Gemmata obscuriglobus: one gene and its partner. The protein of the gene in region 2 interacts with the protein of the main gene of each other region in a pairwise test. Links are inferred from orthologs where the notes say so. Each region holds a gene or a part of one and is shown on either strand. Other genes may lie near its edges.

The links.
Region 1: the proteins of eno (region 2) and rpe interact in binary tests that used the Escherichia coli proteins (3 or more experiments, as listed by UniProt). The link is inferred for Gemmata obscuriglobus from one-to-one orthologs.

The regions. Positions count from the first base shown.
Region 1 is NZ_CP042911.1:2,909,552-2,924,253, forward strand. What follows is about bases 4,330-7,191. They hold rpe (ribulose-phosphate 3-epimerase), read right to left. Parts: upstream 6,158-7,191; coding sequence 5,501-6,157; downstream 4,330-5,500. Other genes in these bases: GobsT_RS12125 (BBP7 family outer membrane beta-barrel protein), read left to right, coding at 4,330-5,162; GobsT_RS12135 (Mpo1-like protein), read left to right, coding at 6,268-6,591; GobsT_RS12140 (TIGR02996 domain-containing protein), read left to right, coding at 6,588-7,191. Also shown: GobsT_RS12115 (response regulator), read left to right, coding at 1-440; GobsT_RS12120 (DUF1571 domain-containing protein), read right to left, coding at 2,288-3,256; more of GobsT_RS12125, read left to right, coding at 3,852-4,329; more of GobsT_RS12140, read left to right, coding at 7,192-7,205; GobsT_RS12145 (phosphoadenylyl-sulfate reductase), read left to right, coding at 7,454-8,185; GobsT_RS12150 (RrF2 family transcriptional regulator), read left to right, coding at 8,276-8,725; GobsT_RS12155 (aromatic ring-hydroxylating oxygenase subunit alpha), read right to left, coding at 8,753-9,901; GobsT_RS12160 (hypothetical protein), read right to left, coding at 10,052-10,912; GobsT_RS12165 (hypothetical protein), read right to left, coding at 10,944-11,798; GobsT_RS12170 (hypothetical protein), read right to left, coding at 11,865-12,791; fumC (class II fumarate hydratase), read right to left, coding at 13,165-14,700. UniProt on the Escherichia coli protein: Catalyzes the reversible epimerization of D-ribulose 5-phosphate to D-xylulose 5-phosphate.
Region 2 is NZ_CP042911.1:3,529,065-3,543,841, reverse strand. Bases 9,628-12,564 are described here. They hold eno (phosphopyruvate hydratase), read right to left. Parts: upstream 11,779-12,564; coding sequence 10,477-11,778; downstream 9,628-10,476. Other genes in these bases: GobsT_RS14640 (deoxyribonuclease IV), read right to left, coding at 12,256-12,564; GobsT_RS14650 (hypothetical protein), read right to left, coding at 9,791-10,381; fhcD (formylmethanofuran--tetrahydromethanopterin N-formyltransferase), read right to left, coding at 9,628-9,794. In the rest of the region: GobsT_RS14695 (RNA polymerase sigma factor), read right to left, coding at 1-682; GobsT_RS14690 (hypothetical protein), read right to left, coding at 755-1,336; GobsT_RS14685 (YybH family protein), read right to left, coding at 1,829-2,389; GobsT_RS14675 (hypothetical protein), read left to right, coding at 4,150-6,816; GobsT_RS14670 (class I SAM-dependent methyltransferase), read right to left, coding at 6,894-7,565; GobsT_RS14665 (DUF4085 family protein), read right to left, coding at 7,577-8,044; GobsT_RS14660 (formylmethanofuran dehydrogenase subunit C), read right to left, coding at 8,056-8,874; more of fhcD, read right to left, coding at 8,874-9,627; more of GobsT_RS14640, read right to left, coding at 12,565-13,131; lpxA (acyl-ACP--UDP-N-acetylglucosamine O-acyltransferase), read left to right, coding at 13,287-14,141; GobsT_RS14630 (RNA polymerase sigma factor), read left to right, coding at 14,184-14,777. UniProt on the Escherichia coli protein: Catalyzes the reversible conversion of 2-phosphoglycerate (2-PG) into phosphoenolpyruvate (PEP). It is essential for the degradation of carbohydrates via glycolysis.

The DNA of each region.
Region 1 (14,702 bases), 620 kb from region 2 along the record:
TGCCGCTCGTGAACCGCCCCGCCGCGGCCGAACCGGCGGCTCCGGTTGCGGCGCCCCCCGAGCCGCGGCTGAAGCGCGGCGCGCCGGTGCTGATCGTGGACGACAACCTGGACGCGGCCGAGTCGCTGGCCGAGCTGCTCGAAATGAAGGGGCACACGGTGCGCACCGCCCGCGACGGGGCGGAGGCGATGCGGGTGCTGGGTACGTTCCGCCCGCGGCTGGTGCTGCTCGACCTGGGCCTGCCCGGCATGAGCGGGTACGAACTGGCCGAACGGCTCCGGGACGATCCGGCCCTGAGCGGGATGGCTCTCGCCGCGCTCACCGGATGGGGCAAGGACGAGGACCGACGCCGCACGAAAGAGGCCGGGTTCGATTACCACTTCGTGAAGCCCGCCGACCTGAGCCAGGTCGATGCCGTACTCGCCGGGTTGGGGCAGTAGCGCCCGTGCGGGGACCGGCCCCTTCGTTTGTTGCGTTGCGATTGGCATCGGGTGCTTCCCTGGTGGTGCTTCCGGTCGTTCGTTTCGTCTCGTTTCGCTGCTTGCGGGCCGCGAAACTTCCACCGGCTTGTGCCCGAGCGGGTACCGCTCGGTTGGATCGTTTCGGCCGCAAGTGACTTCCTGAAAACCTGTTGCGACGCATCTCTTGGCCGCCGTGGGAACCATCCTACTCAACCTTTGACGGCTCGGAGCGCGGGTTTTAGGTGCGATTCGGTGGTAGCGACGCACCAGCGTACTGCCAGCTCATGACCATTCGAACACCAGCGAACGTCCAGTCGGTGACCCATCGGCAGCGATCGCGTCGGCACTGTAACCCCCGAGTGGCGTCGCGACGCGAGTGTAACGGGGGTTACAGTGGTGTCGCGACGCGAGTGTAACGGGGGTTACAGTGGTGTCGCGTCGCGAGTGTAACGGAGGTTACAGTGGCGTCGCGACGCGAGTGTAACGGGGGGTACAGTGATGTCGCGAGTGTAACCCCCGTTACAGTGCCGAGTGAACTTGGGGACAGCCCCAGGGCCGGCGTCGGCAAAACGTGTGGGTGAAGTCACAACCCCGTACCCGTGGTACGCTGCATAACCACACACAGCGCTGTTAGCAGCGGTCACGTTGTGGCTCCGTTCCGGTGCTTCGGACGGCTATTCCCGGTTGCGTGTCTGCGCAACGCCCCCCTCTACGGCAGATGGCACCGGCCTTCGGTCCGGTGGGTGCGTCTGCTTCTCATACATGAACACGCCTGCGGTGTCGCTTGTGTTGACGGGCCGCGACCGTAGAGGTCGCCAAGGCACGCGCCCGAACGGGAAATGACAGTGGGGGACACGGCTCGTTAAGAAATCAGACGTGTTTTCTGTGTATATGTTTTATAGTTTGCGCCGGTTGAGCTAGAAGGGTGCTTGGCCTGTGAAGGTGCCCCGGCCCCGAAGACGACCTACCCCCGTCCCCATCCCTAAAGGTAGGGGGTGGCGCCGGGAGGGGTGGTCCCGATGCGAGCGGAAAGGCAACCTACCCCCCGGCCCCCTCCCTAAAGGGAGGGGGTGGCGCCGGGAGGGGTGGTCCCGGCGCGATATGCGCACGCGGGGCGAAGACCCACCCCCTGCCCCTCCCTGAAGGGAGGGGAGCAAGGCACGGGCGCATCGATTCCGCCTCGGGTGCGCGGTGGTTTTTGCTCCCCCTCCCTTCCCGACGGCCCACGGAAGCTCTGCTGACCGGGCCGGCGAGCACGGCGAGGGGGCGGGGGGTAGGTTGCCTTTGCTCTCCTCCCTTCAGGGAGGGGCCGGGGGTGGGTCTTCGCTCCGCGTGCGCATATCGCGCCGGGACCACCCCTCCCGGCGCCACCCCTTCCCTTCAGGGAGGGGGCAGGGGGGTAGGTTGCCTTTCGCCCCCTGGTCACCCCCGGTCACCCTCTGGTCACCCCGGGTGACCGCCGTAACTCCTTGCGGCGCAAGGCTTGGTCACCCGTGGTCACCCCGGTCACCCCCTCTCTACCCCCCGTAACACTCCGCCGCCCCCCCCTGGCGCGTGTGTAACGAGCGCCGGACGACGTTACACCGGAGAACGTTACACCCGCGAGAAGATGTTCGACAAATAAAAAAGAAAAGGGGTGACCAGGGTGACCAGGGGTGACCGCGCCTTGTGCCGCAAGGACTTACGGCGGTCACCCCCCCGGCCCACCGGGTGACCGGGGGTGACCACCGGAGCGCGGGGCCGGGCGCGCTGCCCCGGTGCCACGTCTCCCGCTCCCGGGCAGACGCGGCTCGTCAAGACAGCGGCACCGCGGGTGGGTTCGTGTATTACGGCGTCTTCAACCAGGCGGCCGTGAACGTGTCGGGCGGGAAGGTGGGGTTCAACTCGATGTCGCGGAAGTAGTAGGTACCGATCGTCACTTTCGTGCCGCCCGGTGCGTCGCGGAGCGTCTCGGTCGCGACCTGGAGCCACCGCTCGCGGTCGATGAAGATGGTCACTTCCGTGAACCCCTCGGCCGCGATCACCTTCGGGTCTTTGCTAGCGGCCCCGCCCAACTGAAATGCGTCCACCTCGACCCCCTCGCACATGCGCCGGATCACATGGCACTCGCGGTTCCCGGCCTTCTCGACCGTTTTGGTTCCCAGGTACTCGTACTTGAACTTGCCGGTCTCCTGACGGTCCTTCCACGCCTCGTGGGTGCGGAGCATGGTGCGGTACAGCCCGGCGTCGCGGACGCAGTAGCGCGACTGGCCCGTTGCGAGCGGGCTGTCCGGCGGGATCGGGGTGCTCAGCTTGCTGACGAAGGCTTTCGGGCGCCAGGTTACGGCTTTGTTCCCTAAGCCGCCCTCCGCTTCAGGACGTTCGCTGAACAGCGTGCCGGTGATCTCGGACCCCAGGAACGACCGCGCTCCGGAGCGCCACTTCGCGGCGACCTCGATTGCGGTTTTCTTCGTGTCGGGGTCGGGCACGTCGCCGCGCACGCACAACTCGAGCACCTCGACCGGCGGGGACTGCGGGGGCTCCGGTTTCCCCTGTACCCGTTCCTGCTTCTCAAGAACGCAGCGCATCCCGTGGACCTCGCGCTGGTACCGCGTGAGGCACACCGACAGTGCCTTGACCGGGTCCGTTCGGGCCAACGTGTCGAACTCGTCTTGCGTCGGGAGCTTGTCGCCGTGGTCCTCGTGCGCCAGCGGGGGCGGGGGCGGCGCCGCGCGGAACAACTGGTCGTACGCGACGTACCCGCCGCACGCGATCAGCGCGAGCACCGCGACGAGAAGAGCGAACACCCGGTTCATCCTGAATCCTCCTGCCCAGGGGAGAGCGTTCAGGCAGTGTACGCCGAGCCGACGGGCCGCACAACGCGCGGACGAGTGCGCGGCGTGTGGGGCACCGGAACGGGTGGAAGAGTGCTGTACTGTGTAGCCGGTCTCTGTGAGACACGTACCCGGTAATATTGTCGCTTTCCTGACGAGCCGCGACCGCCAGGGAGCGGGGTACGTGGCACCGCTCCCTGGCGGTCGCGGCTCGTCAAGAAAGCGACACCGCGGGTGGGTTCATGTATGAGTGTGGTCCGCTCACTCCGTGAGCGGTCGCTCCGGGGATCGGATGCGCGTTGCGCACAGCGACGGAGCGGATGACACCAGGAGCGGATCCGATACGCGGAGCGACCGCTCACGGAGTGAGCGGACCACACTCCAGGCCGGAACCGCGGTACGGCCCGAACTCGAAACGACTGGACTCGGTATGAGTCACCGGAACGGGTGCGGGCGGAAGGTGAAACGAGATGGTTTCCCGTCTTCGGCCTTCTGCCGGGCGAAACTCCAGTTGAAATCGCCGTCAGTGGCGACTATCCGCGCGGAGGGCAAAGACCGTACACGCACGGGGTGAGGAATGCGCAGCCGTTGGCCGGTCGCGGTCGGGGTGGTGCTGGTTTCGGTCGGCGTCGGGCGTGCGCAGCCGCTTCCGCCGCCCGCGCTCCCGCCGCTCGCGCCCCTGCCGGTCGCGCCCCCGCCCCCGCCGGTCGCATCGGTCGCGCCGACGCCACCCACGACGCCCCCACCGCCGGACAACGCGACCCTGCCACCACTGCTGCCGGTTCCGCCCGTTCCCCCTCTCGCCGAGGTGCCCAAGCCGGGCGGCACCCCGCCACCCGTCGAGTACGACCCGAACTACCTGTACCTGCCGGAACGCGAGCCCGAGCGGCCGCGGTTTCGTGCGGAAGAGGAGCCGGGCGGGAAGTGGTGGGGCGGTGTGTCGCTGGGGTTGGCGTGGGCGGATCGCGACACGCTCCCGGCGACCGTCCGACTCCCCGTCGTGTCCGGGCTCGGCGGGGCCGGGCCGGGGCTGATGCTGCCGGTCGCGGGGCGCTCAACGAACCGGTTCGACGCCGCGCTGGGTCTGGAGGGCGGGCGCCGCTTCGGCGCGGGTAACACGTCCGGTGTGGACCTGGGGTTCTTCTTCCGCTCGTCGGAAAACTCGTTCGACGGGTACGCGCCGGGGGTGGTCGTGCTGTTCCCGCAGGGGACGGCTCGCGCGCCGCAACTGCTCCCGCTGTTCGAGCCGCTCGCGTCGATGTTCACGGGCGTGTTCCCCGCCCGCCTCACGAACTCGTTCGTCACCCCCGAAGTGAACTACCGGCACCGGCTCTACGGCGACCGCCACGCCTGGCTCGACGCGCTCGCGGGCTACCGCTTTGCGTACTTGAAAGACGAACTGTTCATCGGCGAATCGGACCGCGTGAACGACAACGATGACCGGGGCCGGAACTGGCGCGGGCCGGGGCCGTACCGGGTCTCGGTCGCGAACCCGTTCCACGGCGGGCAGATCGGGCTGGCCGGGCACTACCGCGCCGAGAGCGGGTGGTACGTGGCCGGTTCGGCCAAGGTCGCATTCGGGGCGGTCACGCCGGAGGTCCGCGCGAGCGGGCTGTTCACCGGCGCCGAGGGGTTGCTCGGGGGGAACTACCGCCGTTTCGCCGCCCTGGACACGCGCGACGAGAGCCGGTTCGCGGTGATGCCGGTAGTGAACGTGTCCGCGGGCTGGCAGTTCACCCCGCGGGCGCGGGCGTACGTCGGCTACTCGTTCCAGTACCTGAGCCGCGCCGGGCGCTTGAGTAATGTGCTCGACCCCGCCGCAAGCGGGCTCAAACTGACGGACTTCTCCGTGCAGTCGGTGAACCTCGGATTAGAAATCGGGTACTGATGAGATAAGGGCTCAAGATTAGCCGCAAAAAAGCACAAAGGGCACAAAAGAAGATAGAAGAAAGAGTTAGCCACAAAAAAGCACAAAGGGCACAAAAGAAGAGAGAAGACGGAGTTAGCCACAAAAAAGCACAAAGGTCACAAAAGAAAGCCGAGGACAAGACAATAAAGAAGTGTTTTAAATTCACTACTCTGTCTCGGTCTTCGGTCTTCTTTTGTGCCCTTTGTGCTTTTTTGTGGCTAATCTCTCTTCTGCTTTTCTCTTCGGTTTTCTTTTGTGCCCTTTGTGCTTTTTTGTGGCCAATCTCTCTTCTGTCTTCTTTCGTGGCTCACTCTGCTTTATTGCTTGGCCAGCGCGATGAGGTCTTTCATTGCGGCGGCCGGGCCTTGCTTCGCGCCGAACACCGCGCTGCCCGCGACGAACACGTTCGCGCCCGCAGCGGCGCAGTCCGCGATGGTCTTCGCCCCGATGCCGCCGTCCACCTCGATCTCGCACGCGGGGTTGTGGGCGCCGATCAGCGCTTTGAGCTTGCGGAGCCGTTCGAGGCTCTCGGGGATGAACGCCTGCCCGCCGAACCCCGGGAACACGGTCATGCACAGCGCGAGGTCGATGTCCTTCAGGTACGGTTCGATGCGCTCGACCGGCATGTCCGGGTTGAACGCCAGACCCACCTTCTTGCCCAGCGCCTTCTTGATGTGCTCCACCATCGGCCGCGGGTCCGGCAGCACCTCCAGGTGAACGATGAGAGTGTCCGCGCCCGCCTTCACGAACCCGTCCAGGAACCGGCCCGGGTCTTCGACCATCAGGTGGACTTCCAGCGGGATGGTGGTGACCGGCCGGAGCCCCTCGACCACGACCGCGCCCATGCTCAGGTTCGGGACGAAGTGCCCGTCCATGACATCGACGTGGATGCGGTCGGCGCCGGCTTTCGTGACCTCGCGGACCAACTCGCCGAGCTTCGAGAAGTCGGCCGCCAGGATGGAAGGTGCGATCATGTGAGTGGCCGGGTTCGTGTTCGGGGCGGCGCGGGGCTGCAAACCGCCCCCCGAAAACAGTACACAATCAGCACGAAACACCAACCACGAAACGCCAAACACCCCAAGCGATGCCGAGATTTCCGATCGCACGCGCGCTGATCCGGTTCGCCGGCCGCGCCCGCCGTAACTGGCTCGACCGCCACCAAACCCCCGCGAACTTCTGGATCCACATGCTGGGGATACCGCTCGCGTTCGCGGGCGTCCCGCTGCTGTTCCTCGCCGAATGGTACTGGGGGGCGGGGGCGATCGTTCTGGGGTACTTCCTGCAATGGGTGGGGCACCGGATCGAGGGAAATGATGTCGGGGAGTTCATCCCGATCAAGCGACTGCTGGGGCTGCCGGTGGTGGCAATCGCCCCGCAGCACCGACCGCTGAACGAGACCAAACCGTGAGCGAACGCGAGGCACTTTGGGGCGCGGTCTGCGAGCACCCGGAAGAGGACACGCCGCGGCTCATGTTCGCGGACTGGCTTCTGGAGCACGGTGACGCAGCGGATCGCACACGGGCGGAGTTCGTTCGCCTCCAGGTCGGTCTGGCGCGGGGGCAATTCGATGGCCCGAAACGGATTGCTGCCCTTCAACGGGTCGTGGAACTGCTGTCCGCGAACGACGATCGGTGGCGCGCAGAAGTGCCGCAGGTGCCCGGCGCTTACGCGACCGGGAACTACGACCGCGGGTTAATTTCGACGCTTCGCGTAATGGATCAGATCGAGTTCCGTGCCGCGGAAGCGTTCCGCGTAGTGCCCGTTTCGCACCTCGAATTCGCCCGGCCGGTCGATCCGGCCTACCTCGCCGAACTGCCGAATCTTGATCGACTTGGTGAACTCTCGTTTGTTTTAGAACTGGCGTGTCCCTTCACTCATCTTGCGCGATTTGTCGCGGCTTCCGACTTTCGATCTCTGCGGCGAGTGACGATTGGGGCACCCAGCTTGCCTGCCGACTGGGAGAAGACCTTGGAGCAGCGGTTTGGCTCGAAGCTCGCTCGCAAACGTCCGCCGGGCGAGTGACAGCGGTTTCGATCGGCTTCAAGATCATTCGGCGTAAGCTGTTGCAGTGTAGAGGGAAATGCTCGATTCCCCGGGCAACGTTCGCCACACCCCAGGGGCAGAGGAAACAGAGAAGTGCTGCGCGTTCTGCGCTTCGTTACGGTTTACGAATTCCGCAATTTGCATTCTGATAGTTCCGACCTGCGCGTTCGGGTGTAGAATCTTTACGATGGCAATGCGGGATGTGTTGGAATCGTCCGGAGAACGGGATGCCGGTAACGCAGGCCACGCCGGAGGAGATCGCCGCGGCGAACGAGCGGCTCCTGAACGCGACCCCACAAGACGTGCTCCGCTGGGCGAGTGACCGCTTCTCGCCGCGCCTGCTGATGGCGACCGCGTTCGGTGCGGAAGGGTGCTGCCTGATCCACATGCTGGCGGAGATCCAGCCGAACGCGCGGATCATCAACCTGGAAACCGGGTACCAGTTCCCCGAGACGCTGGCGCTGCGCGAGCGGATCAAGGCCCGTTACGGCACCGAGGTCGAGTACATCTACCCGGAACAGACCGTCGCCGATTACGAGGCCGAGCGCGGCGGGCCGCTGCACCAGCTCCGCCCGGACCAGTGCTGCCACGACCGCAAGATCCTTCCCCTCCGGCGCGCGGTCGAGCGCATCGACCCGCTCGCCTGGATTTCGGCGATCCGCAAGGACCAGACGGCCGATCGTGGGAAGGCGGCGGTGGTGCAGTGGGACGCGAAGTTCTCGCTGGTGAAACTCAACCCGCTGCTGAACTGGACCAAGAAGGACGTGTGGGGCTTCATCCACAAGCACGACGTGCCGTACAACCCGCTCCACGACCGCGACTACCCGAGCATCGGGTGCTGGCCCTGCACCCGCCCGGTGGCGCCGGGCGAGGACGAGCGCGCCGGCCGCTGGGCCGGTAAAGCGAAGAAGGAGTGCGGGCTGCACGTGATCGAGGTCAAGGACGGGGAAGGGATTTAGTTTCGGGTGAGGATGAGGGGCAAGAACGTGAGGGCGCCGGCCGCTCCCGTTCGGCCCCTCGCGCTTCACTTCTCACTCCTTAGTGACGCTATGCTTTTTTCCGCTCGTGCCGAATACGCGTGTCTGGCGATGCTGGAACTGGCCGCCCATTACGGCGACCCGAAGCCGGTGCGCCTGACGGACATCGCGAACAAGCACGGGATCTCGTCCCCGCGCTTTCTGGTGCAGATCCTGATCCAGTTGAACAAGGACGGGCTGGTGACCAGCACCCGCGGGGCGGCCGGCGGGTACCACATCGCGCGGGCGCCGTCGGCGATCACGCTGGCCGACGTGATCGCGGCGGTGGAAGGGACGGAGCAGGCCGGAACGCGGACGAAAGCTCGCAAGCCCACGTCACCGCTGGCCGCGGCGCTCGACGACGTGTGGGACCGCGTCCGCACCGCGCACGAAGACTTCCTTCTGAAGCAGGCCGCGATCCTCAAATCCACGACGCTCGCTCAGCTCGTCGATTCCGGCGAGCCGCTCCAGTACGTGATCTGATTGTGCCGGCAAGAATCGCCTTCGGTCTCAGCCCGCGCAGACCGGCGTCGGTTCGGACGGCGCCGGCGCTTGCGGTAACTCGCGCGGCCCCTTCGTGTTGTCCAGCACGTACTTCTGGAACTGGTACACGCGCTCTTCCCGCGTCCCGATCACCCCCGGGAACGGGCTCGCCTCCATCCCGCGCTGGATGCCCAGGTAAATCGACCCGTCCTCGGCGAAGACCTTCTTCCCGATGGCCGTCGCGATCGACTTCAGCGTGCGGTAAAGGACCCACGCCAGCGGGTTGGTGCGCGTCCCGCGGAGCGTGAAGAAGATGCACCGGTAGCGACAGGTGGCCGGGCCGGTGGGGAACACGCACTGCATCATCCGGAACGAGTCCAGCGAGCTGCCGGTCGCGTGCGGGTGCAGCACCTGGTGCCAGTACTCGTTCGTCACCGGCTGGCCCATGCGGCGGACCATCCACGCCTGCGCGCGGCCGGCGAAGTCGCTGGGCGGGAGCGTCTTGAACGACGAGAACCGCTCCGTGAGTTCGTGCCACACGTTCTCTTCGGCCGGGAACTCTTTGAACGTGTGCGGGTGAACCTCGGGGATGTGGTACGACTCCAGCGAGTTCTCCAGCACCACCTTCCAGTTGCACGCGAACTCTTTTTCCCACGTCGCCGCGTGCCGGTACGCGCCGCCGTAGTGCCGCCACACGTCCCACACGGGCGCGAGCCACTCGCGCAGGCCCGGGCCGCTCGCGCTGAAGTTCACGAACACCAGATCGCCGCAGGTGTCCACGCGGAACTTCTTCAGGCACGAGTTCTCGCGGTCCCACGGGCGGAACACCTTCGCGTCCGGGATCTTGCCGGTCCCGCCGTCCTTGTTGAACTCCCACCCGTGGTACTGGCAGCGGAGCTTCTCGGCGTGCCCGCGGGGCTTCTCGGTGAGTTTGCTGTGCCGGTGCGGGCAGACGTTCAGAAAGGCCCGCAGCTCGCCGTCGAAGTTGCGGATGATGAACGGGGTTTCGAGCAGGTCGAGCGTGATGAAGTCGCCGGGCCGGGCGAGGTCGCTCGTGGTCGCGACCGGGTGCCACGCCGGCTGGAACAGGTGCCGCAGTTCCGCCCGGTACTGCTCTTCGGACGTGTAATGGTGCGGCCGCAAGAGGTGCTTGAGGTGGTGCTGGTTGGTGAACATCGCGGCGTCTGGGGGATTTAGGCAAACAGGGGCGATAGTTCCTCTTGTTGGGTTTACGAGAACGTCTCGTGGGATGCAAACCGCCCAAAAGATACACCCGCCGACATCAGCAGGCGGGTGGCGCAACACGACGGCGGGAAACTTACCGGCTCACTTCCCGGACACTTTGGCCATGAGGCGGTCGATTTGGTAGCTCTTGCCGGGGCCGTCGAGCCACTTCACGAACGCCTCTTTCGTCTTCGCGATGAAGTCCTCGTTGGGCTTCACCATTGGGAACGTCCAGCCGTCCTTGTCGTTCAGCCCGAGCATGCTGAACGACTGGTACGCGGTGAGCCCGCTCGCCTCGGCCTTCCAGTCGGCTTCGGCGAGCGCCTTGAGCAGGAGGGCGCTCTCGTCCGCGGGCACCTTGGCGGTCGTGGCTTCGCCGCCGCCCTCGGGGTACGCACGGTACTTGGCGATGAGGATGTTGGCGGCCAGGGTGCGGTCGGCCGCCTGATCGGCTTTCAGGGCTTTCATCGGATCGGCCAGCGTCGCGGCGGCCTTTTTCGCTTCCGCAACCCGGTCTTTGTAGTCCGCGGTGTCGGCCAGTATGGGGCTCAGCATCGGGGTGATCGTGTAGAAGTCCCCGGTGGGGTGCTTGACGAGGAAGAACAGCCCTTCCGCGTCCACGGTCGGGCGGAACGGGGACAGACCGCCGCGCCGCGGCGGGGCCGGGGCGTCGATGTTGGTCCCGGTCGGCTCGAACCCGACCTTGATGTGCGTGACCTCGCCCGCCCCGATGAGGGGCGTTTCGACTTTCACCACCGCGACCCGGTACGACACCTTCTCCTTCGCGCCCGGCTCGGCCGGCACGACGGCCGGTTCCTTCTCGATGGCCGTCACCTTGCCGACCACGACCGCGTTGGCACGGGCCAGCTTTTCCAGCGGCGTGAACATGCGGACGCGCTTGGCTTCTGCCGGGGTCACGAGCAGCAGCGCGGCGAGGGCCGCGACGAACAGCGTGCGGATCATGTAAATTCCCCGGGTGGGGCTCCTGTGCTTGTTACTTTTTCGGAACGAGCTTCTTGATCCGGTAGTCTTTGCCTGGGCCGGCGAGCCACTTCACGAACGCCTGGCGACTGGTAGCGAAGAAATCCGCGCCCGGGGCTACGGCGGGCGCGGTCCAGCCGTCCTTCTCGGTCAGCCCGAGCATCGAGAACGCGCCGTACCCGTTAAGACTCTGTGACGCGGGCGTCGGCGCCCACACCCCTTCGCCGAGCGCCCGCAGAATGGGGCCGCTTTCCTCGGCCGACAGGGGCACCTGTTCCGTCTCGCCGCGTGTCCCTTCGCGCGGTGTGCGAAGCGTGTAAACGATTGTGACCGCCGCCTCGTATCGGTCCTGCTCCTTCTCGGCCTTCAGTGCCCGCGCCGGGTCGGCGACGGCCGCGAGCGCTTTTTTGACACCCGCGAGTTGGTCCTTGAAGCCGTCGTTCTTCGTCTCAACGGGCGGCGTCATGTACGGGACGGCGTAGAACGCGCCGTCGGCGTGCTTGACCAGAAAGAAGAGCCACTCCTGACCTTCTTTCAGCTCCGGGTTGTTGAGCCCGCGCCCCGCCTGGACGCCGGCGCCCTGCTCGGCGGCCGGGCGAACGAACCCGACCTTCAGGTGCGTGAGATTCTCGGCCCCCAAGAGGTTACTTTCGACTTTCACCACCGCGATGGTGTGCGCGACCTTTTGGGCGCCGGGGTAAAGCGGGGCGCTGACGGGTTCTTTTTCGATCGCGGTGACCTTGCCCACGACCACCACCGGCGCGCGCAGGGCACGCTCGACGGGTGTGGCGTACGGCGCGATCCGGTCGGCGCGTGCGGTCGTAACGAGCGAGCCGACGGCCAGCGCCGCGCAGAGTAAGCGGAACATGAGCCACCAGTAGGGGGAGTGGTGAGCGGTGCAGGTCTAACATCCGCCGGGCCGCCGGGGACGCACTTACTTGTTGGTCGCCTTTGGGACCAGCTTCTTGATCCGGTAGTCTTTGCCGGGGCCGTCGAGCCACTTCACGAACGCCTCTTTGGTGAGCGCGTTGAAGTCGACCGGCGGTTGGCCCGGTTGCGGGCGCGGGAACGCCGGCTGCGCCCACCCGTCCTGCTCGCTCAGCCCGAGCTGGTAGAAGGCGTTGATCGGGTTCGCGAAGACGTCCGCGCCCGGGGCGGGGCGCACCTTGTTGCTCCAGTCCGCTTCGACGAGGGCTTTGAGGATCAGCTTGCTCTCGTCGGCGGCGATCGCCGCCTGTTCGACCTCGCCGCCGAAATCCGGGTACGACCGGTACTTGGTCACCATCGTCGTGGCGGCGAGCAGCCGGGTTTCGGCCTTATCGCTCTTGAGGGCCTTCATCGGGTCGGCCAGCACCTCGGTCACCTTCTTGACCGCTTCGAGTTCCTTCTTCCCGGCGTCGGTCTTGATGTCAACCGGCAGGCTCATGTTCGGGATGATGTAGAAGTCGGCGGACGGGTGCTTGGTCAGGAAGAAGAGCATCTCCTGACCCTCTTTCAGCTCCGGTGCCTGAAACCCGGGCCGGATGGGGCGAATCGGCCGGACGCCCGGGCCGCCGGGCGGGGCCGGAACGGGTGCCGGTTGCGGGGGCTGCGTACCGATTTTGATGTGCGTGAGGTTGGCGGCGCCGGCGAGCGTCGATTCGATCTTCACGACCGCGACCCGGTACGTGACCTTCTCCTTCGCGCCCGGGAACGGCAAAACCGCTTCAACGGTGTCTTTTTCGATCGCCGTGACCTTTCCGACCACGACCGCCTCGGCCGTGATGGCGCGCTGGGGGGCCGGGCGGATGGCGATCATGAGGGCGTCGGTCGAGCCGACGCCGAGCACCAGAGCGGCGGTTGTGAGCAGGAACTTCCGCATTTCGTTGAGCCTGAGAAAAGTGAGAGCGACATCTGGGCTTCTCGATTCCGGACGATACGGCGGCCGAAAAAGTTGGGGCGCAGGCGAAAATCGGCCGTATTGTCGCGGACCTGGGCGGAGAAGGGTTAAGAAAAAACGTGTCAGGCCATTGAACGGGCCGCGCGACGTGTTTACGCTGACAGCAAGATCGCACCCCGCGTGGGTCGGTCTCCCGGCCGCCCGGTGGTGTCCCCGCACCGCCGGGCGGTGTTCTTTAGTAATGCGGAATGTGGAATTCGGAATGCGGAATTGAAGACAAAGTGCGGAGCGTATTTTGGCTCTTCTCTGTCTCTTTAATTCCGAATTCCGAACTCCGCACTCCGCATTTCCCAACTCAGTCGGCCCCGGGCGCGGTCATCTTCTCGGGCCGGACGATCTGGTCGAACTTCTCGGCGGTGAGCGGGCCGCTCCCGTCCTTGAGCGGCGGCGCGAGTTTGATCGCCTCGGCGCGGAGCGTGGTGCCGTTGTGGTGCGCGGTCTTCGCGATCTTGGCCGCCGCGTCGTACCCGATGTGCCGGTTTAGTGCGGTCACCAGCATCAGCGACTCGTTCACGATCCGGGCGATGGTCGCGCGGTTGGCGTCGATCCCCTTGCGCACCTTGCCGCCGGACTTGGGGGCGATCTTCGACTGGTCGACTTCCACCATCCCGCTGTCCTTGCCGACGACGTACTCGAGCGCCTCGTAGTCGGTCTCGGGCATGTCCGCGGCGCAGTGCTCGCGGAAGCTCCGGCAGGCGTCCGTCAGGAGCCGGACGGAGTGCAGGAAGTTGTGGATCAGCACCGGCTTGAACACGTTCAGCTCGAAGTTCCCCTGCGACGCCGCCAGGCCCACCGCGAGGTCGTTGGCGATGACCTGCACGCACACCATCGTCATCGCTTCGGACTGGGTCGGGTTCACCTTCCCGGGCATGATCGACGAGCCGGGCTCGTTCTCGGGGATGGTCAGCTCGCCGAGGCCGCACCGCGGGCCGCTCGCGAGCCAGCGGACGTCGTTGGCGATCTTCATCAGGGCCGTGGCGAGCGTCTTCAGCGCGCCCGACGCGAAGGCCAGCGGCTCGTGCCCCGCGAGCGCCTGGAACTTGTTCGGCGCGGTGACGAACGGCAGCTTGGTGAGGTCGGCGATCTGCTTGGCGACGCGGACGGCGAACTCCGGGTGCGCGTTGAGCCCGGTGCCGACGGCGGTGCCGCCGAGCGCGAGTTCGTACAGGAACGGCAGCGCCTTCTCGACCGCCGCGATGCCGTAATCGAGCTGCGCGACGTACCCGCCGAACTCCTGGCCCAGCGTCAGCGGCACCGCGTCCATGAGGTGGGTGCGGCCGATCTTCACGATGTCGGCGAACTCGGCGGCCTTCGCGGCGAACGTGTCGCGGAGCGCCCGCACGCTCGGCACCAACTCGTGAACGAGCTCCTCCGCGGCGGCGATGTGCATGGCCGTCGGGAAGGTGTCGTTGGACGACTGCGACATGTTCACGTCGTCGTTCGGGTGGACCGGCTTCTTGCTGCCGAGCACCCCGCCGGCCATCTGGATGGCGCGGTTCGAGATCACCTCGTTGACGTTCATGTTGGTCTGCGTGCCGCTGCCGGTCTGCCACACGCGGAGCGGGAAGTGGTCGTCGAGGTACCCGGCGATCACCTCGTCCGCGGCGTCGGAGACCAGCTTGCACCGGTCGGCGGGGAGCAGCCCGAGGGCGCTGTTGGTGAGCGCGGCGGCCTTCTTGAGCGTGCCGAACGCGCGGATCACGGCGCGGGGCATGGTGTCGGCGCCGATCGCGAAGTGCGTGAGCGAGCGGGCGGTCTGCGCGCCGTAGAGGCGGTCGGCGGGGACGCGGATGTGCCCCATGCTGTCGGTTTCGAGGCGGTACTCTCGCATCG
Region 2 (14,777 bases):
CGGAACCGGTGGTGAATTGTCGCGCAAGTGCGACCGCGGCAGAGGTGACGCGCGGCGACAGGCCGGTGCCCCCGGTGGCAACGAGCACCGCCGGTAGCGTGATGCCGCGACGAGTCAGGCGCTGCGCCAGCCGCGCCCGGGCCGCCGCGAGGCGCGACAGCACCGTGCCGCGCGGGCAGCCGAGTTCGCGCGCGGCGTCCTCGGTTGAAATCCCGCCCAGGTAGCACAGCACGACGGGGTGACGAAGCCGGGTCGGAAGGCGTGCCACTTCCGCGTCCAGCAGTTCCGACAGTTCGCCGCGCTCGACCGGATCGTGAACGGCTGCTCCGGGTACGTCCGGAACCGGTTGCGTGACGGGCCGGCGCGCCGCGGCCCGGGCCGACACGCGGCGGGCGACCTTGAACAGCCACCCGCCGAGATTCCCACGCACGCCACCGGCTTTACGTGCCAAAACCAGGAACACGGCCTGAAATGCGTCTTCGGCAAGTTGCTCGTCGCGGAGTGCACGCCGACAAAGGCCGAGCACCATTGCACCATGCCGCCACACCACCAGCTCGAACGCCGCTTCGTCGCGGTCGCGTGAGTAGCGCCGGAGCAGTTCGGCGTCGGACACGCCGTCGCACGACGCGGCCTTGCGGCGGGCCAGGAGTCGATCGAGTAAGCCGCGGACACGCTGGGACACAGTCACCTCCGGGGTTCACATCAGAAGTGCCTTCAACCCCGGAAGCGATTCATTAAATTTCGCAACGACGGGTCACTCTTGCGGCTGGGCTTTCGCGCCAATACCGAACTGGCTGACGGGTGTCCCGTCGGGCGCGGTGGTGAAGACGAGCAGGATGTCGGCGCCGTCTTTCTTACCAGCAATTCGGAACTGATAGGACTTGCCCCACGGGTCAACGAGATCTTTCTGCCCGTTCGGCAGGAACGATGTCCCCCCGAACGGCGGGGTAATGAGGTGCCCGGGTTCGATGGGCCAGCGGTCCTCGTCCGACGCGCCCGGGTTCGCGGGGCTCATGGCGTAGGCGGTGACGGCGTCCGAAATGCGCTTGCAACCAACCTGCGCCTGTTCGAGTTGCTGCTCCCGTTTGGCCACTTCACCGACCTCGCGCGGCGGCGGCACGGCTGCGGACGCCGGATCCGCTTTCGCGTTCGGTCCGCCCTTCCCCTTCGGGGTCACTTGCTTCGATTTCGGTTTGGGTGCCACCGGCTCCGGTTCGACCTCGTCGGCCGGGGTGGTCCGAAACGGAGAAAACGTCACGACGACGAGCAGAGCGATCGGGATCGCCAGCACCAGCGCCAGAAGTGTTTGCCGCTCAACCGCACCAACCCGCTTCATGTGTGCTCTCTTTGCAAAGCCGCAAACTACTTGGGGAAGCATCGATTTCAGTTTACTCCCGTACTGGCTTATCACGGTCCCGTCGGGTGCAATAGTCAAGATGAGGGAATACGTCCGACCATCGGCACGTGTTCGAGTTTGCATGGAATACTCATTCCCCCACGGGTCAATCAGATCACGTTGACCGTTCGGAAGGAGGGACGGACCGCCCCAGGGTGGGCGGTCCAGAGCACTCAAGGTCGGAGGACGCGCTTGTGCAGAATTCGAAGGGTGCTCCACGTAACGGTCTATTGCTTTGGACAGTTTGGCGCAGTGCCAGAGTGCCACATCCTTATTCCCGTCACCGAGATCCTGGCGGGAGAAACTAAAGCCGGTTTTGATTCCCCAAGCTGTGAACAGGGCGCCCACCACCAGCCCCAGCAGTGTGCCGCGGTTCAGCCAGGCCGAGTAACGCAAACCAGCTCCAGGCGCGGTGAGAATGCCCCTTCGGGCTCACTTCTTCTCGTCGGCGGATGTGTGGTCGTGAACGATTTTCCACCCGTCGGGCAGCTTCCGCAAGAGGACCGTGAACCGACCGCTCGCGGTTTTCTTTTTCTCATCCTTTTCTTTCTCGAACACCAGCTCGAACTTCCCCCGCACCATCGCCGCGTTCGGGCTGAACGCCTCGACGTGAAGTTCCGAGAAGGTCAGCTTCCCCATCTCCTTGCCTTCGGCCTGATACCGCTTCTCGTACCGCTCCTTGGTCTTCTTCCACCCGCCGGTGATGTCGCCGCCGGAGATGAAGGTCAGCTTCTCGTCGTTCCAGTAGCCGGCCATGAAGCCGTCCAGGTCGCCCTTGTTCCACGCGACCGCCTGCGCCTCCAGCACCGCCCGGATGTCCTTTTCGTCGCTGGCGGGGGTACTGGCGCCGGTCGCCCGCGCCACGGCGGTGACCAGCGCCGTGCCGGCCCCGATCAGCAGCACGAACAGCACGATGTTGACCAGGAACGCGACCTTCAGGAACTTCGCGCGGAACCGCACTTCGTTCGCCAGCGTCGTGGGGGAATCAGACATAACGTTACGCCTCGCAAAGAACGGACGGGAGAGTCCCGGTTAGCATAGCCGCGCGGGTTTACCGCGACCCGGGTGCCCGGTACAGTGATTGCACCACCACCGCCCACGAGCACCCACGGAGCGACCCACGATGCAAGCCGCAGCACTCGACTGGCTCAACAAGAACCACGAGGAGATCGTTCAGGGGCTGGCCGAGCTGGTCGCGATCCAGAGCATCAGCACCGACGGCGAGCACGGGGCCGAGATCGAGCGCACCGCCAAGCTCACCTGCGACCAGATGCGCCACGCCGGGCTGCACAACGTGGACGTGCTCCGCGTCGGGCACTCGCTCCCCTACGCCTACGGCGAGTGGCTCGAAGCGCCCGGCAAACCCACGGTGTTCCTGTACGCGCACCACGACGTGCAGCCCGTCAATTTCATCGAGCAGTGGCTCAGCGACCCGTGGAAGCTCACCCGCCGCGACGGCCGCCTCTACGCCCGCGGCTCCGCCGATGACAAGGGCGCGATCTCGGCCCAACTCGCCGCCGTGGCGGCGTACCGGAAGACCGGCAACTAGCTCCCGGTCAACATCAAGATGCTCGTGGAGGGCGAAGAAGAGGTCGGGTCGAAGAACCTCCTGAAGTTCTTCGAGACGCACCGCGACCGGCTCAAGTCCGACGTGATCGTGGTGTGCGACACCGAGAACGTCGAGGTCGGCACCCCGAGCATCACCTACTCACTGCGCGGCATCGTGGCGGTGCGGGTCGATGTGACCACCGCGAAGATCCCGGTCCACAGCGGGATGGGCGGCGGGAGCCTGCCCGACGCGACCATCGCGCTCAACGCGATCCTGGGTCGGCTTTACAACGAGGGCGGGCCGTACCCGATCCCGGGATTCTACGACCAAGTCCGGGCGCTCTCCGACAAGGAGCGCGTCGCGTTCGACAAGCTGCCTTCCGATCTGGAGAAGATCCGCAGCTCGATCGGGATGGTGCCCGGGGCGCGGTTCGCGATGGAGTCCGGGTACTCCGAGTACGCGCAGTGTTGGCGCCGCCCGGCGGTCACCGTGATCGCGCAGGAGGCGAGTTCGATCAAGGGCGCGTCCAACCAGGTGCTCCCCAAGGCGTCGGCCCTCGTGAGCGTCCGCATCGTGCCCGATCAGAAGCCCGAACAGGTGCTGGAGAAGCTGACCGCGTTCCTGAAGGCCAACCCGCCGTGGGGGTGCGAGGTCACCGTGACGCCGGCCGGCCCGCCGGTGGACTGGTGGATGACGGACCCGAACGGTCCGGCGTTCGAGGCCGCCCTCGCGGCGATGCGGACCGGCTTCGACCGCGACCCGGTCGCGGTGGGGTGCGGCGGGTCCATCGGGTTCGTCGGCCCGCTGTCGGACCTGTTCGGCGGCGCCCCCGCGCTGCTGATGGGCATCGAAGACCCGGCGAGCAACGCCCACGCCCCCAACGAGAGCCTGCACGAGGGGGACTTCAAGAAGCTCATGGCGTCTCTGGTCACCCTGTTCGCGAACCTGGGAAAGCTCACCCCTGCAACCGTCAAGTGAGCTAGAAAAGGCAGAGCCAGATCCGCAGATCGCGCAGATTAACACGACTTGGAAGACCTGAGCAGCGCGTTCCCGTTCTTCCAAGCGGTGTCAATCTGCGGATCGACTCACTTCTTCGGGTTCTTCGCTCGCCCCGCGCGGTTTTGTTCCCGTCTGCCGCTTGGCAACTCCCGTTCCGCCGGTCACGATGAAGGCTGACACGCTCGCGCCCGGATTAGGTCGCACCATGCCGCACGCACCCGCACGACTCACCCTGATCTCCGCGGCGCTGATGGCGCTCGCGAGCCCCGCGCCGGCACAGGTCAACGAACCGCCCCGGCCCGAAAAGGTGAAGATCGAAATTCGGTACCGCATCCGGGCCGACCGCGACGAGCGGGTGCGTCAGTACACGGACCTTCAGAAGTTCCTCGCCAAACTCGGGTTCGACGACGCCCGCAAGAACGACCCCGACTACGACCTCGAGATCTTCGAGCCGACGGCGGAGCGCATGACCGGCACCATCGCGGGGGCGAAGGCGCTGAGCGTTTTGGACAGCCCGCGGGTGCAGAACGTCCTGTTCGAGCCGGCCGACTTTGTGCGCCCCGACGCCGACAAGCCGGTGGCGGTGAAGCTCGGGCTGCGCGGCGGCTACCTGCCCGGCACGCAGCAGCAACTGCACCGCCAGACGGTCGAGCACCTCGCGCAGCTCGGCTTCGTCGAGTCGCTCGGCTACGACACCCGCGGTTACACGCTGGTCCGCGGGGCGCTCCCGAGCAAGAGTGTAGACGTGCTGGTGAAGGATCTGCGGTACGAGCCGAACGGGTGGTTCGCTCCCCGCACCCGCGTCGCGCAGTTGCCCGCCCCCCTCAGCGACCGCAACCCGATCCGGTGGGCCGAAGTGCTCCCGCACACGGAGTTCGCCGCCCCCCTCGCCCCGCCGGCGGTGCTGCCCGCCCAGCTCAAGTACTCGGCCGACCTGCGGGCCGCCCTGTTGGCCCCCGGGACCAGGGGCGCTCAATTGCGCGTCGAGGTGATCTTCCGGGAGCGCATCGAGGACCTGCAAACCTTCAAAATTGCTCTCCGCGGCCGGTACGCCGGCGCCTCGGTGGACGGGGTGATCGGGAACATCGTTCACGTCCGGTTGCCGCGAGCGGAATTCGTCGAGTTGCTCGCCCAGGAGCCCGGAGTTGTCGGCCTGCGGCTACCGCGGCAGGGGACAGAAACGGTCACGACCGGCACCGGGGAGAAAGCCGAAGCCGTCGCGGACGCCCTCAAATCGTCGCGCCTGGATGAGCTGCACAAGCGTGGGTACACGGGTGCCGGCGTCAAGGTGGTGCTGATCGGGTCCGACTTCACCGGCGCCGCACAGTTGATCGGCAGCGAACTGCCCCGGCGCACGAAGGTGCTCGATCTGACGACGGAACTCGCTCCGGACCTGATCCCCTTCAAGTCCGACCCCGCGCGAGTCGGGGCCGGCGTTCCGGCCGCGAAGGCGCTCGCCGCCGCCGCTCCGGACGCCGAACTGGTTCTCGTCCGAATTGATCCCGGGTGCTACTTCCACCTGAACACCGTCCTGAAGTTGACCCGCGGCGAACTCGAATACACCGAGGCCCTCCAGAGCCGGCTGGCGGAACTCTCGTCCCGCCTCTCGGCGTTCGAGGACGATCGCGACCGGGCGATTGCTGCGTACAAGACGGCGTTCGCGGACCTGACCGACAACGAGGTGGCGGTCGCGCAGCGGAAAAAGGCCAAGGCCGATCTGGATGCGGTCATGGCGCGCGAGCGAGAACTGACAACGCTGTCCGGGCGCTTAACTACCTACCAGAACGAGATCACCCGCACGTTGGCCGGTGCGCAGGTGATCGTGAACACGCTGGTGTGGGAATCCGGCTACCCCCTGGATTCCATCAACGAGTTCGCGCGGACCATCGACGCGCGGGCGACCGGGCCGGCGCACCGGGTGGTAAAGGGCATCCCCGCGAAACCCCCGCAGCACGTCTGGGTACAGGCGGCGAGCGCGTCCGGCGCCGCGGTGTGGGGCGGGCCGTTCCTGGACGCCAACCGCGACGGGCTGATGGAGTTCGCGCCGCCGAAATCGAAGCTCCCCGCCGACTCCTGGTCGTCGACCCTCAACTTCCTGGGAACGCGTGCGGCAACCGGCACCGTCACCCCCGAACTGTTGGCCGGCGCGAAGCTGCGGATCGTCGTTCAGTGGCGCGAGGCGGCCAACCCGAACTTCCCCGACGCCGACACACCCGCTCAGCCGCTCACACTCCGGCTGTTGCGTCAGATCGATCCGACCGGCGCCAAGCAGTCCAGCGACGAGTTGGCCGAAGAGGCCCGCTCGGTTAACGTCCCGCAGTTGATCTACCGCACCCCGACGTTGCTGGTGTTCGAGCAAATGCTGGAGTTCACCGTCGCAACCCCAGGCCGGTACGCGCTGGCGGTGGAGTCCCCAGGGGCGCCGGACGCCCTGCTGCCGGTGCTGCGGCGCGAGGTGGAAATCTACCCGCGAATCGCGATCGACACCGTCGGCATCGCAGCCAGCGCCCCCAAGGTGGTGTTCCGGAGCTTCACCAGCCCGACCGCGGGCGTGGGCACTCCCGGAGATGCTCTGGGAGCAATCACGGTTGGGGCCGATCTCCCCGGTACGCTGGTGGGCGGCGGGACCGGCCTCACGCTCCGCGGGAAACCCGACGTTCTTGGACCGGGCGCTCTGAGCTTCGGCACCCAGGCCGCAAGTGGGTCGGGCGTGGCAACCGGGTTCGTGGGCGGAGCAACCGCGCTGCTGGTCCAACTCGGTGCCGCCGGCCCGAATGTGTTTTCTTCAACCGGAATTGACGGCACCAAGAAGCTCCAGCTACCGCCCGCGTGGCTGAACGTTCTGCCCCAGGGGCCGCGTGTCAAGCAGTGACAGCCGAATCAGGCAAAACGACCGGGGCCGAGGCGATGCGCCTCGGCCCCGGTTTGTTTTTGGTGCAACTGCCGCCTTCACGCCGTGAGCGACAGCACTACGAGCATCGGCCAGCCGACGTACTTGGACGCACGCGGATAGCGGTCTGCGAACGCCGCATCCGGGGCAAGTTCTTCCACGTTCGCGATCGTGAAGCCGGCACGCAACGCGGCCATCACGAACGCCGCCACTGAGTGCGCGACACTTCCCGGCTGAACCAGTTCGCCCGAATCAGGGTCCGTGAAGCGCGCCTGTGTGCCGCGGAGCATCATGGCGGGGTGCATCGCGGACACGACCGCTCGCCCGCCGGGCTTGAGGGCGCGCCGGACGTCCGCGAAGAACGGATCGAGTTCGCGCAGGTGCTCCAGCACCAACCCGCTGACAACCAGGTCGAATTCCGCCGAAAACGGCAGCGGCGTGTGGAGGTCGTGAACCTGGAACGTGACCGCATCCGCGCCGGGCTTGGCCCGCGCCTCGTTCAGCATTCCTTCCGAGAAATCGACCGCCGTGACCGACGCCCCCTGCCCCGCCAGCCAGAGCGCGTGCCGCCCGGTGCCGCACCCGAGGTCAAGCGCGCGGAGGCCGCGCACCGCGCCGGCGGCGGCCCGAACGGGCGGCTCTTCAAGCCCCTGGAGCGGGTTCGCGTCGTGATCGTAAACCTTGGCCCAACGATCATAGCCGCCCCGAACGGCGGAGAGTTGATCCGACATGTTGCGTCCTATTAATTCTTACCAGTGCCTGACGACCACTCCCGCGCGATCAGCACCTCGTCGGCCTCGATCTCCAGCTCGTCTTCGTCGAAGAGGACGTGAATACTGAACCGGCCGTTCGATCGGAGATGTGCTTCCTGATAGAGCCACCACTGGCCCAGAAGATGTCTGGTGCGGACCCGACCGGGCACGCCACGAAACGTCAACCGCAGCGGGCGTCGGCCTCGAAACGAGCCGAGCGCGCCCGAAGTGTCAAGGCGGAGCGTGAGTTCACCAGTCCCGAACGAAGCGGCCCGAACAACGGCGTCGTGCGGGCCATCAGCAGCCAGTTGCCGAACTGGCCTCGGCAGATACGGTCCGATTACGTCCAGGTAGCGCGAGTACGCTTCGTACCGGCGGTCCCACTCTCGTCCCGCGCGCCGCGACCGACCAGAGTTGTCTTGCGTTCCCGTGTACAAGTCGCGCGTGAAAAAGACCATCCGCTCTCTCGTCAGGTTCCGCCCCCGATCAACACCTCACCCTTTCCACCGGTGAGCATGTCGCCCCGGAAACAGCGCAGGGTTCCGACACCGAAACCCGTCGGCAGGTTCACGCCCAATCGCGCGAAGTGTGCGAGGTACAGCGGCAAAAAGCTCGGACGGTACTCACACGCGAAGCGGAACGACGGCGGCAGTTGCGGCGCGGTTGCGGTCAGGATCGTGCCGCGCTTCATACCCGCGCCGCACCGCTCGCCGACCGTTCCGAACAGCGCCAGCGTCCCCGCGATCATCGACGCCCCGGCGAACTGGCCGCACGCGCCTTCGGCCACGATCAGCCCTCGGCGCATGAGGAGTCCGAGTTCGTCGCCCGCCGACCCGCGAACGACAATCGTTCCGCCGGTCATGCCCCGCCGCGACCCGCGATACGCGGCCCCGACGTGGTCGCCAGCGTGGCCGCGTACCTCGATGGAGCCGCCACGCATCTCGGCACCGAGCCACCCCGCGGCGCCAGAGTCGAGCGTCAGAGACCCGCCGCTCATCTGCGCGCCGGCGTGCATCCCGACCCGGTTTTCTACATAGATGTTTCCGGCACTCATCCGCGCGCCGATGAACTTGACGTTCGACGTGTCTCCGGCGATGTGCAGGTCTGCCCAGGTGCCCTTCGGGTCGTGTATCACCTCGAAGAACTCGCCGAGCGGCTCCGCGCGGTTCCCGTGCTGTACGGGTAGCTTGGCCACTTCCAGCGGCGACAGACCTGCCACCCGCTCGGGGGTGATGCCTTCGACTTCAAGCGGGATGCTGGAGGGCGCGCGTAGGGTGAGTTTGAGCATCACGTGCCCTCGATCAGCGCGCGGAGGCGGATGTGAAACGGCCCGAGCTTCCCGCCATAGTTGCCTGCGGTGATGCGTTTCACACCGGGCACACGGGTAGCCGCGAGCATCGCTTCCCAGGTCGCGCGTTCGACCGCGGCGAGGTCGAGGCCGTCGATCACGAGTTCGTAAACCGCGTTGACGCCGTCGGGAAGCTCCGACTTTACAGCGCCGCGCAGGGACGGGCAGTAGGCGTCGTTGGTGCTGGCGCGGAGCTTCTTGTACTTGCTCCCGACCTTGCTCCCCGAACGAACCACGCCGCCCGGGAACGGCAGGATCACGCCCGGCACGGCCCGAGCGGCATCAACCGCGTCCTCGGCGGCTTTGAGCCCGCTCGCCTGGGTGTTGGCGACAATCAGGATGTTGCCGCCCGCGACGCCCTTCGCGGTGCCGAACACGTCTTCGCAAAGGAACTCGCCGTCCATCACCGGGACGCGCCAGTAACGCTTGCCGTCGAGCAGCTTGCTGATCTGCCAACCGTCGCCAAAAAAGCGCAGGTTGCCGCCGATGCGGATCGAGCGGGTCGGGTCGATGGGGAGGCCGTTGAAGCACGCCGTCGTTGGGCACGTCAGGATGCACTGCGCGACGCGGTTCACGAGCGCCTTTTGCAACGCGTCGCGGCTGAACGCGAAGAACAGCAGCGACACCCCCGGCCGCCCGTCCGGAGTCTCCGCCGGCGTGAGCTCCTTCTCCAGTCCCGCTTCGGCATCGCACCCGATCACCGACGCCGCGTAGCCGGTCGCCGCCCGCGCCGCCTCCACCGCCCACCGGGCCGACTCCGCGGTCACGACGACGCGCGCGGCGCTCATGCCGAACGCCTCCGCGAAGGTGTCGATCACCTCCACGCCGTTCAGTGCCAGTGAGGCGATTGGCTCACTCACGGGAAGTCCGGAATGTTGAACGGTTTGCGGTTATCGATGGCGTCGAACGTGCGGAACTCAGCCATCTTCATGCTGCCGTCGGGCTGACGCTTGAACGTGCCCCTAACGTAAATCTGAACGCCTTTCATTTCCCCCCGCGTCTCGCCCTTCGCCATGAAACCGATTTCGACCGTGTTGTCGTCGATCTGTTTCACGTCGTCGCGGGAGAAGTTCCACACCGCCACGTGAACGTTGAACTGCTGCAACATGCGCCAGAACTGCGAGTTTTGCAGCTCCGCACGGGTCGCGGTGCGCGGCTGACCTTCCCCGTGGTACACGAGCCTGTCCGCGACGTGCTTGACGAAATCTACGGGGCGGTTCGTGTCAGCGGCGGTCGCCATCGCCTGCGCGCTCTTGACCGCCTGCTCGCGCGGGCTGTCGATGAACCGGTCGATCAGGAACACCACGAGCAGCAGCCCGGCCGAGATCAGTAACGGAACCGCCGCCTTACGGGTCTGGCGCTGGGCCGCGATCACGCCCGTGATGAGCGCCACGAACCCGAGCACGAGGTAAATTGCGGGCGGAGGGTCGGAAAGAAACGTTGGCATCGAATGGTCCCGGCTCTCGTGCGGACGGTCGCGGAGCGCGGGCGAACGGAACCTCTGGCTCCGTTCGCCCGCGCTCCGCGGCCGCCGACCACAGCTTACGAACGGCGCATTTCCACCCCATAGACGGCGGCGGCGCCGAGCTGTTCCTCGATCCGCAACAGTTGGTTGTACTTCGCGATGCGGTCCGTGCGGCTCGCCGAGCCGGTCTTGATCTGGCCGCAGTTGGTGGCGACCGCGAGGTCCGCGATCGTCACGTCCTCGGTCTCGCCGCTCCGGTGGCTCATGATCGCGGTGAACTTATTCCGCTTGGCCGTCTCCACGGCGTCGAGCGTCTCGGTGAGCGTGCCGATCTGGTTCACCTTCACCAGAATGCTGTTCCCGCACCCTTCGGCGATCCCGCGCTTGAGCCGGGCGGTGTTGGTCACGAACAGGTCGTCGCCGACGAGCTGGACCTTCGCGCCGAGCTTGTCGGTGAGCTTCTTCCAGCCGGCCCAGTCGTCCTCGGAGAGCCCGTCCTCGATCGAGCGGATCGGGTACTTCGCACACAGCCCGGCCCACAGGTCGATCATCTCGTCGGACGAGATCACCTTCTTGGGGTCGCTCTTGAAGAAGCAGTAGCCCTCCTTGCCGTGCTGGTGCTTGGCCTCCTCGTACAGCTCCGTGCAGGCCGCGTCGAGCGCGAACACGATCTGGTCGCCGAGCTTGTACCCGGCCTTCTCGATCGCCAGCGAGATGGTGGCGAGGGCCTCGTCGGCGCTCGGGATGTTCGGGGCGAACCCGCCCTCGTCGCCGACCGCGGTGTTCAGCCCCTTGTCGTGGAGCACCTTCTTGAGGCTGTGGAACACCTCGGCGCCCATCCGCAGCCCCTCGCGGAAGCTGGTCGCGCCCACCGGCACGATCATGAACTCCTGGAAGTCCACGGTGCTGTCCGCGTGCTTGCCGCCGTTGAGGATGTTCATCAGCGGCACGGGCAGGACGTGCGCGCTCGTCCCGCCGATGTACCGGTACAGCGGCTGGCCGAGCGCGTTGGCGGCGGCGTGGGCCGCGGCCATCGAGACGCCGAGGATCGCGTTCGCGCCCAGCTTGGCCTTGTTCGGGGTGCCGTCGAGTTCGAGCATCTTGGCGTCGATGGCCGCCTGCTCGAACACCTTCATCCCGGCGAGCGCCGGGGCGATGCTGTCGACCACGTTCTTGACCGCGGTCAGCGTGCCCTTGCCGAGGTACCGCTTCTTGTCGCCGTCGCGCAGCTCGACCGCCTCGTGCGCGCCGGTGCTGGCCCCGCTGGGCACCGCGGCGCGGCCCATCGTCCCGCACGTCAGATGGACCTCGACCTCGACGGTCGGGTTCCCGCGGCTGTCCAGAACTTCACGGGCTTTAAGGGCGCGAATCGTACTCATTGTGACCGCAACTGAGAGTGGGAAAGACTCGCCGCGGGCGGCACGCCAGCGGTACAGGTGCGCTCAGGGATATGGTCGGTGCGCGAGAGGTCAAGTGAGCGGCGGGCGGAGGACGTCGGTCGGCCCCGGCGCGGGGTGTCGTCTTCGGACCCACTGTGCGTGGGTCCCTGGTGTCAAGCAGTGGCGCCGGGGCCGGCCGGTCGGCGGCGGGAAGGTCCGGGACCGGACGTCGTCGGGGGCCGAGCGCCCGATCGACCGGACACGGGTTCCGCGGGCGGACACGCGGCAACAGGGGGCTACCGGATCGCAACCCCGCGGACCGCTTCCCGCCGACCGAATCTCGCACCGCCCGAGCTGGGGATCGGGTGGTGAGCGAGGTTCCTTGCCGCGGGTTCCGCGTGAGCGGGAACCCTTGGCACACACCATTCATCGGCGTCCGCGAAACTGGGCTTGACACGCTTCTCAGGAATTCGGGCTTTAATCGCCACCGGCGCGAGCCTCACTCGCGAACAGTCGCAACAGTGCGAGATTGACAGAGTCCATATCGGTCCCGTCTGCACTCTTTTTCGGCGTTTCAAGGATCATCGGGCGGTCGCGGAACCGCACATCCGTCACGAGCCGCCGGAACGCCGCCTCGCCGATCTCACCGGCCCCGATCCCGGCGTGCCGGTCCACCCGGCTGCCGCGCGGTTTCTCGCTATCGTTCATGTGAAAGAGGTTGAGCCGTTCCAGCCCAACAAGATCGTCGAACTGCTGAAATGTGGCCGCGTAGTCTTCCGCCGTGGCCAGTCCGTACCCGGCCGCGAACACGTGACAGGTGTCGAAGCACACGCCCATGCGGTCGGCGCAGTTGGCGCGGTCGAGGACGGTGGCCAGATGCTCGAACCGATACCCGAGTGAACTCCCCTGCCCCGCGGTGGTTTCGAGCAGCACCCGCACCTTGTACCCCGGGCACCGGGCGAGCGCCTCTTCGTACCCCGCCACCACCCGCTCCAAGCCGGCCTCCTCGCCGCTGCCGGTGTGCGCGCCCGGGTGCGTCACGAGGTAATCGGCGCCGAGCGCCTCGGCGCGCTCCAGTTCGTCCGCGAACGCCGCGACCGACTTCGCAAACAGTTCGTCCTTCGGCGAGGCCAGGTTGATGAGGTACGAATCGTGAACGGTGATCCAGTGGAGGCCGGACGCCACCGCCGCCCGGCGGAACGCGGTCACGTCCTCGTCGCGGAGCGGCGGGGCGTTCCACTGGCTCGCGTTCTTGGTGAAAATCTGAACGGTTTCGCACCCCAGCGTCACCGCATCGGTGATCGCCGAGTGCAGCCCACGACTGATCGACAGGTGCGCGCCAAAGAGTGGCACGGTCGCATCCTCCTGATAGGCGAAACGCGTTATTGTGTCGGCCCGCGGCAGGTTTTGCACACTCAGTTGTTAAGAAACTGGTCTGGTGCGGTGGCGGAAAATGGCGTATTGGACGGCTTCGGGTAATCTGGGTTCCGCCGACAAGGATGCCGATCATGACGAGCCCCGCGCTCCCGCACGTTCACCCGACCGCGATCGTCTCCCCGGAAGCGAACCTGCTGCCCGATGTGAAAATCGGGCCGTACACGATTATCGAAGGGCCGGTCACGCTCGGCCCCGGGTGCGTGATCGGGCCGCACGTGCAGCTCATCGGTCCGCTTACGATGGGCGCCAACAACGAGGTCGGCGCGGGGTCCGTGCTGGGCGGGGCGCCGCAGCACCTCGGCTACAAGGGCGAAGTCACGGCGGTCGAGATCGGCAGCGGGAACATCTTCCGCGAACACGTCACCATCCACCGCGGGATGCCAGTCGGCGCCGGCCCCGGGACCGGCGTCACGCGGATCGGCGACCGCGGGTTCTTTATGGCCGGCGCCCACATTGCCCACGATTGCGTCGTCGGGAACGATGTGATCCTCGCGAACGCCGCCCTTCTCGGCGGGCACGTCACCGTTGGGGACCGGGCGTTCATCAGCGGGAACTCGGCCGTTCACCAGTTCTGCCGGGTCGGGCGGCTCGCGTTCCTCTCCGGCGCCTCGGGGTCGAGCAAGGACATCCCGCCGTTCTGGGTGATGCAGGACGTGAACTACGTCCGCGGGCTGAACCTGATCGGGATGCGCCGGGCCGGCATCCCGCCCGCGGAGCGCACCGCCATCCGCAAGGCGTACCGCATCATCTACATGACCCGCCCCGCCCTGCCCCTGTCCGCGGCCCTGGCCCGCATCGAGGCCGAAGTGGGCGAGTTCCCGGCGGTTCAGGAACTCGTGGAATTCATCCGCACCTCGAAGCGCGGCATCTGCGGCGCGCACCGGCTCGCGAGCGACGCGTCCGACGACGAATCCGCCGCGGCGTAATTTTCCTGCACGCGCCGGGACCGGTCGCGACATGATAAGGGCATGCGTACCATCGCTGCCCTCTGCCGCGAGCTGCTCCCCGACCGCCGGTCAGACGGCGAGTTGCTCGGCGCGTTCACGTCCGACAGAAATGAACCCGCGTTCCAGGAACTGGTCCGGCGGCACGGGCCGCTGGTCTGGAACACCTGTCGCCGCTTACTGCCACACACCGCCGACGCCGAGGACGCCTTCCAGGCCGTGTTCCTCGTACTCGCGAGCCAGGGGCGTAAGCTCGCGGCCCGTGAGACGGTCGGCCCGTGGCTGTACCGGGTCGCGGTGCTGACCTCGCGCAACCTCCGGCGCAAGAACGCCCGCCGGCTCGCCCGCCAGCGCGAGCTGCCGGAAACCGCCTCCGCCGGTGCTCCCGACTCTGACTTACGAGCCGACATCGACGGCGCGCTGCTCGCACTTCCCGAGCGCGACCGCGAACCCATCATTCTGTGCCACCTCCAGGGCTTCACGCGACAGGAAGCCGCGGCGCGGCTCGGCTGCCCAGAGGGCACGCTGTCCGCGCGACTGAACCGCGGGCTGGCGAAGTTGCGGGTCCGGCTCCGCGCCTTCGACCCGGTGCAAGCGCTCGCCGTCCCGGCGGTCGCG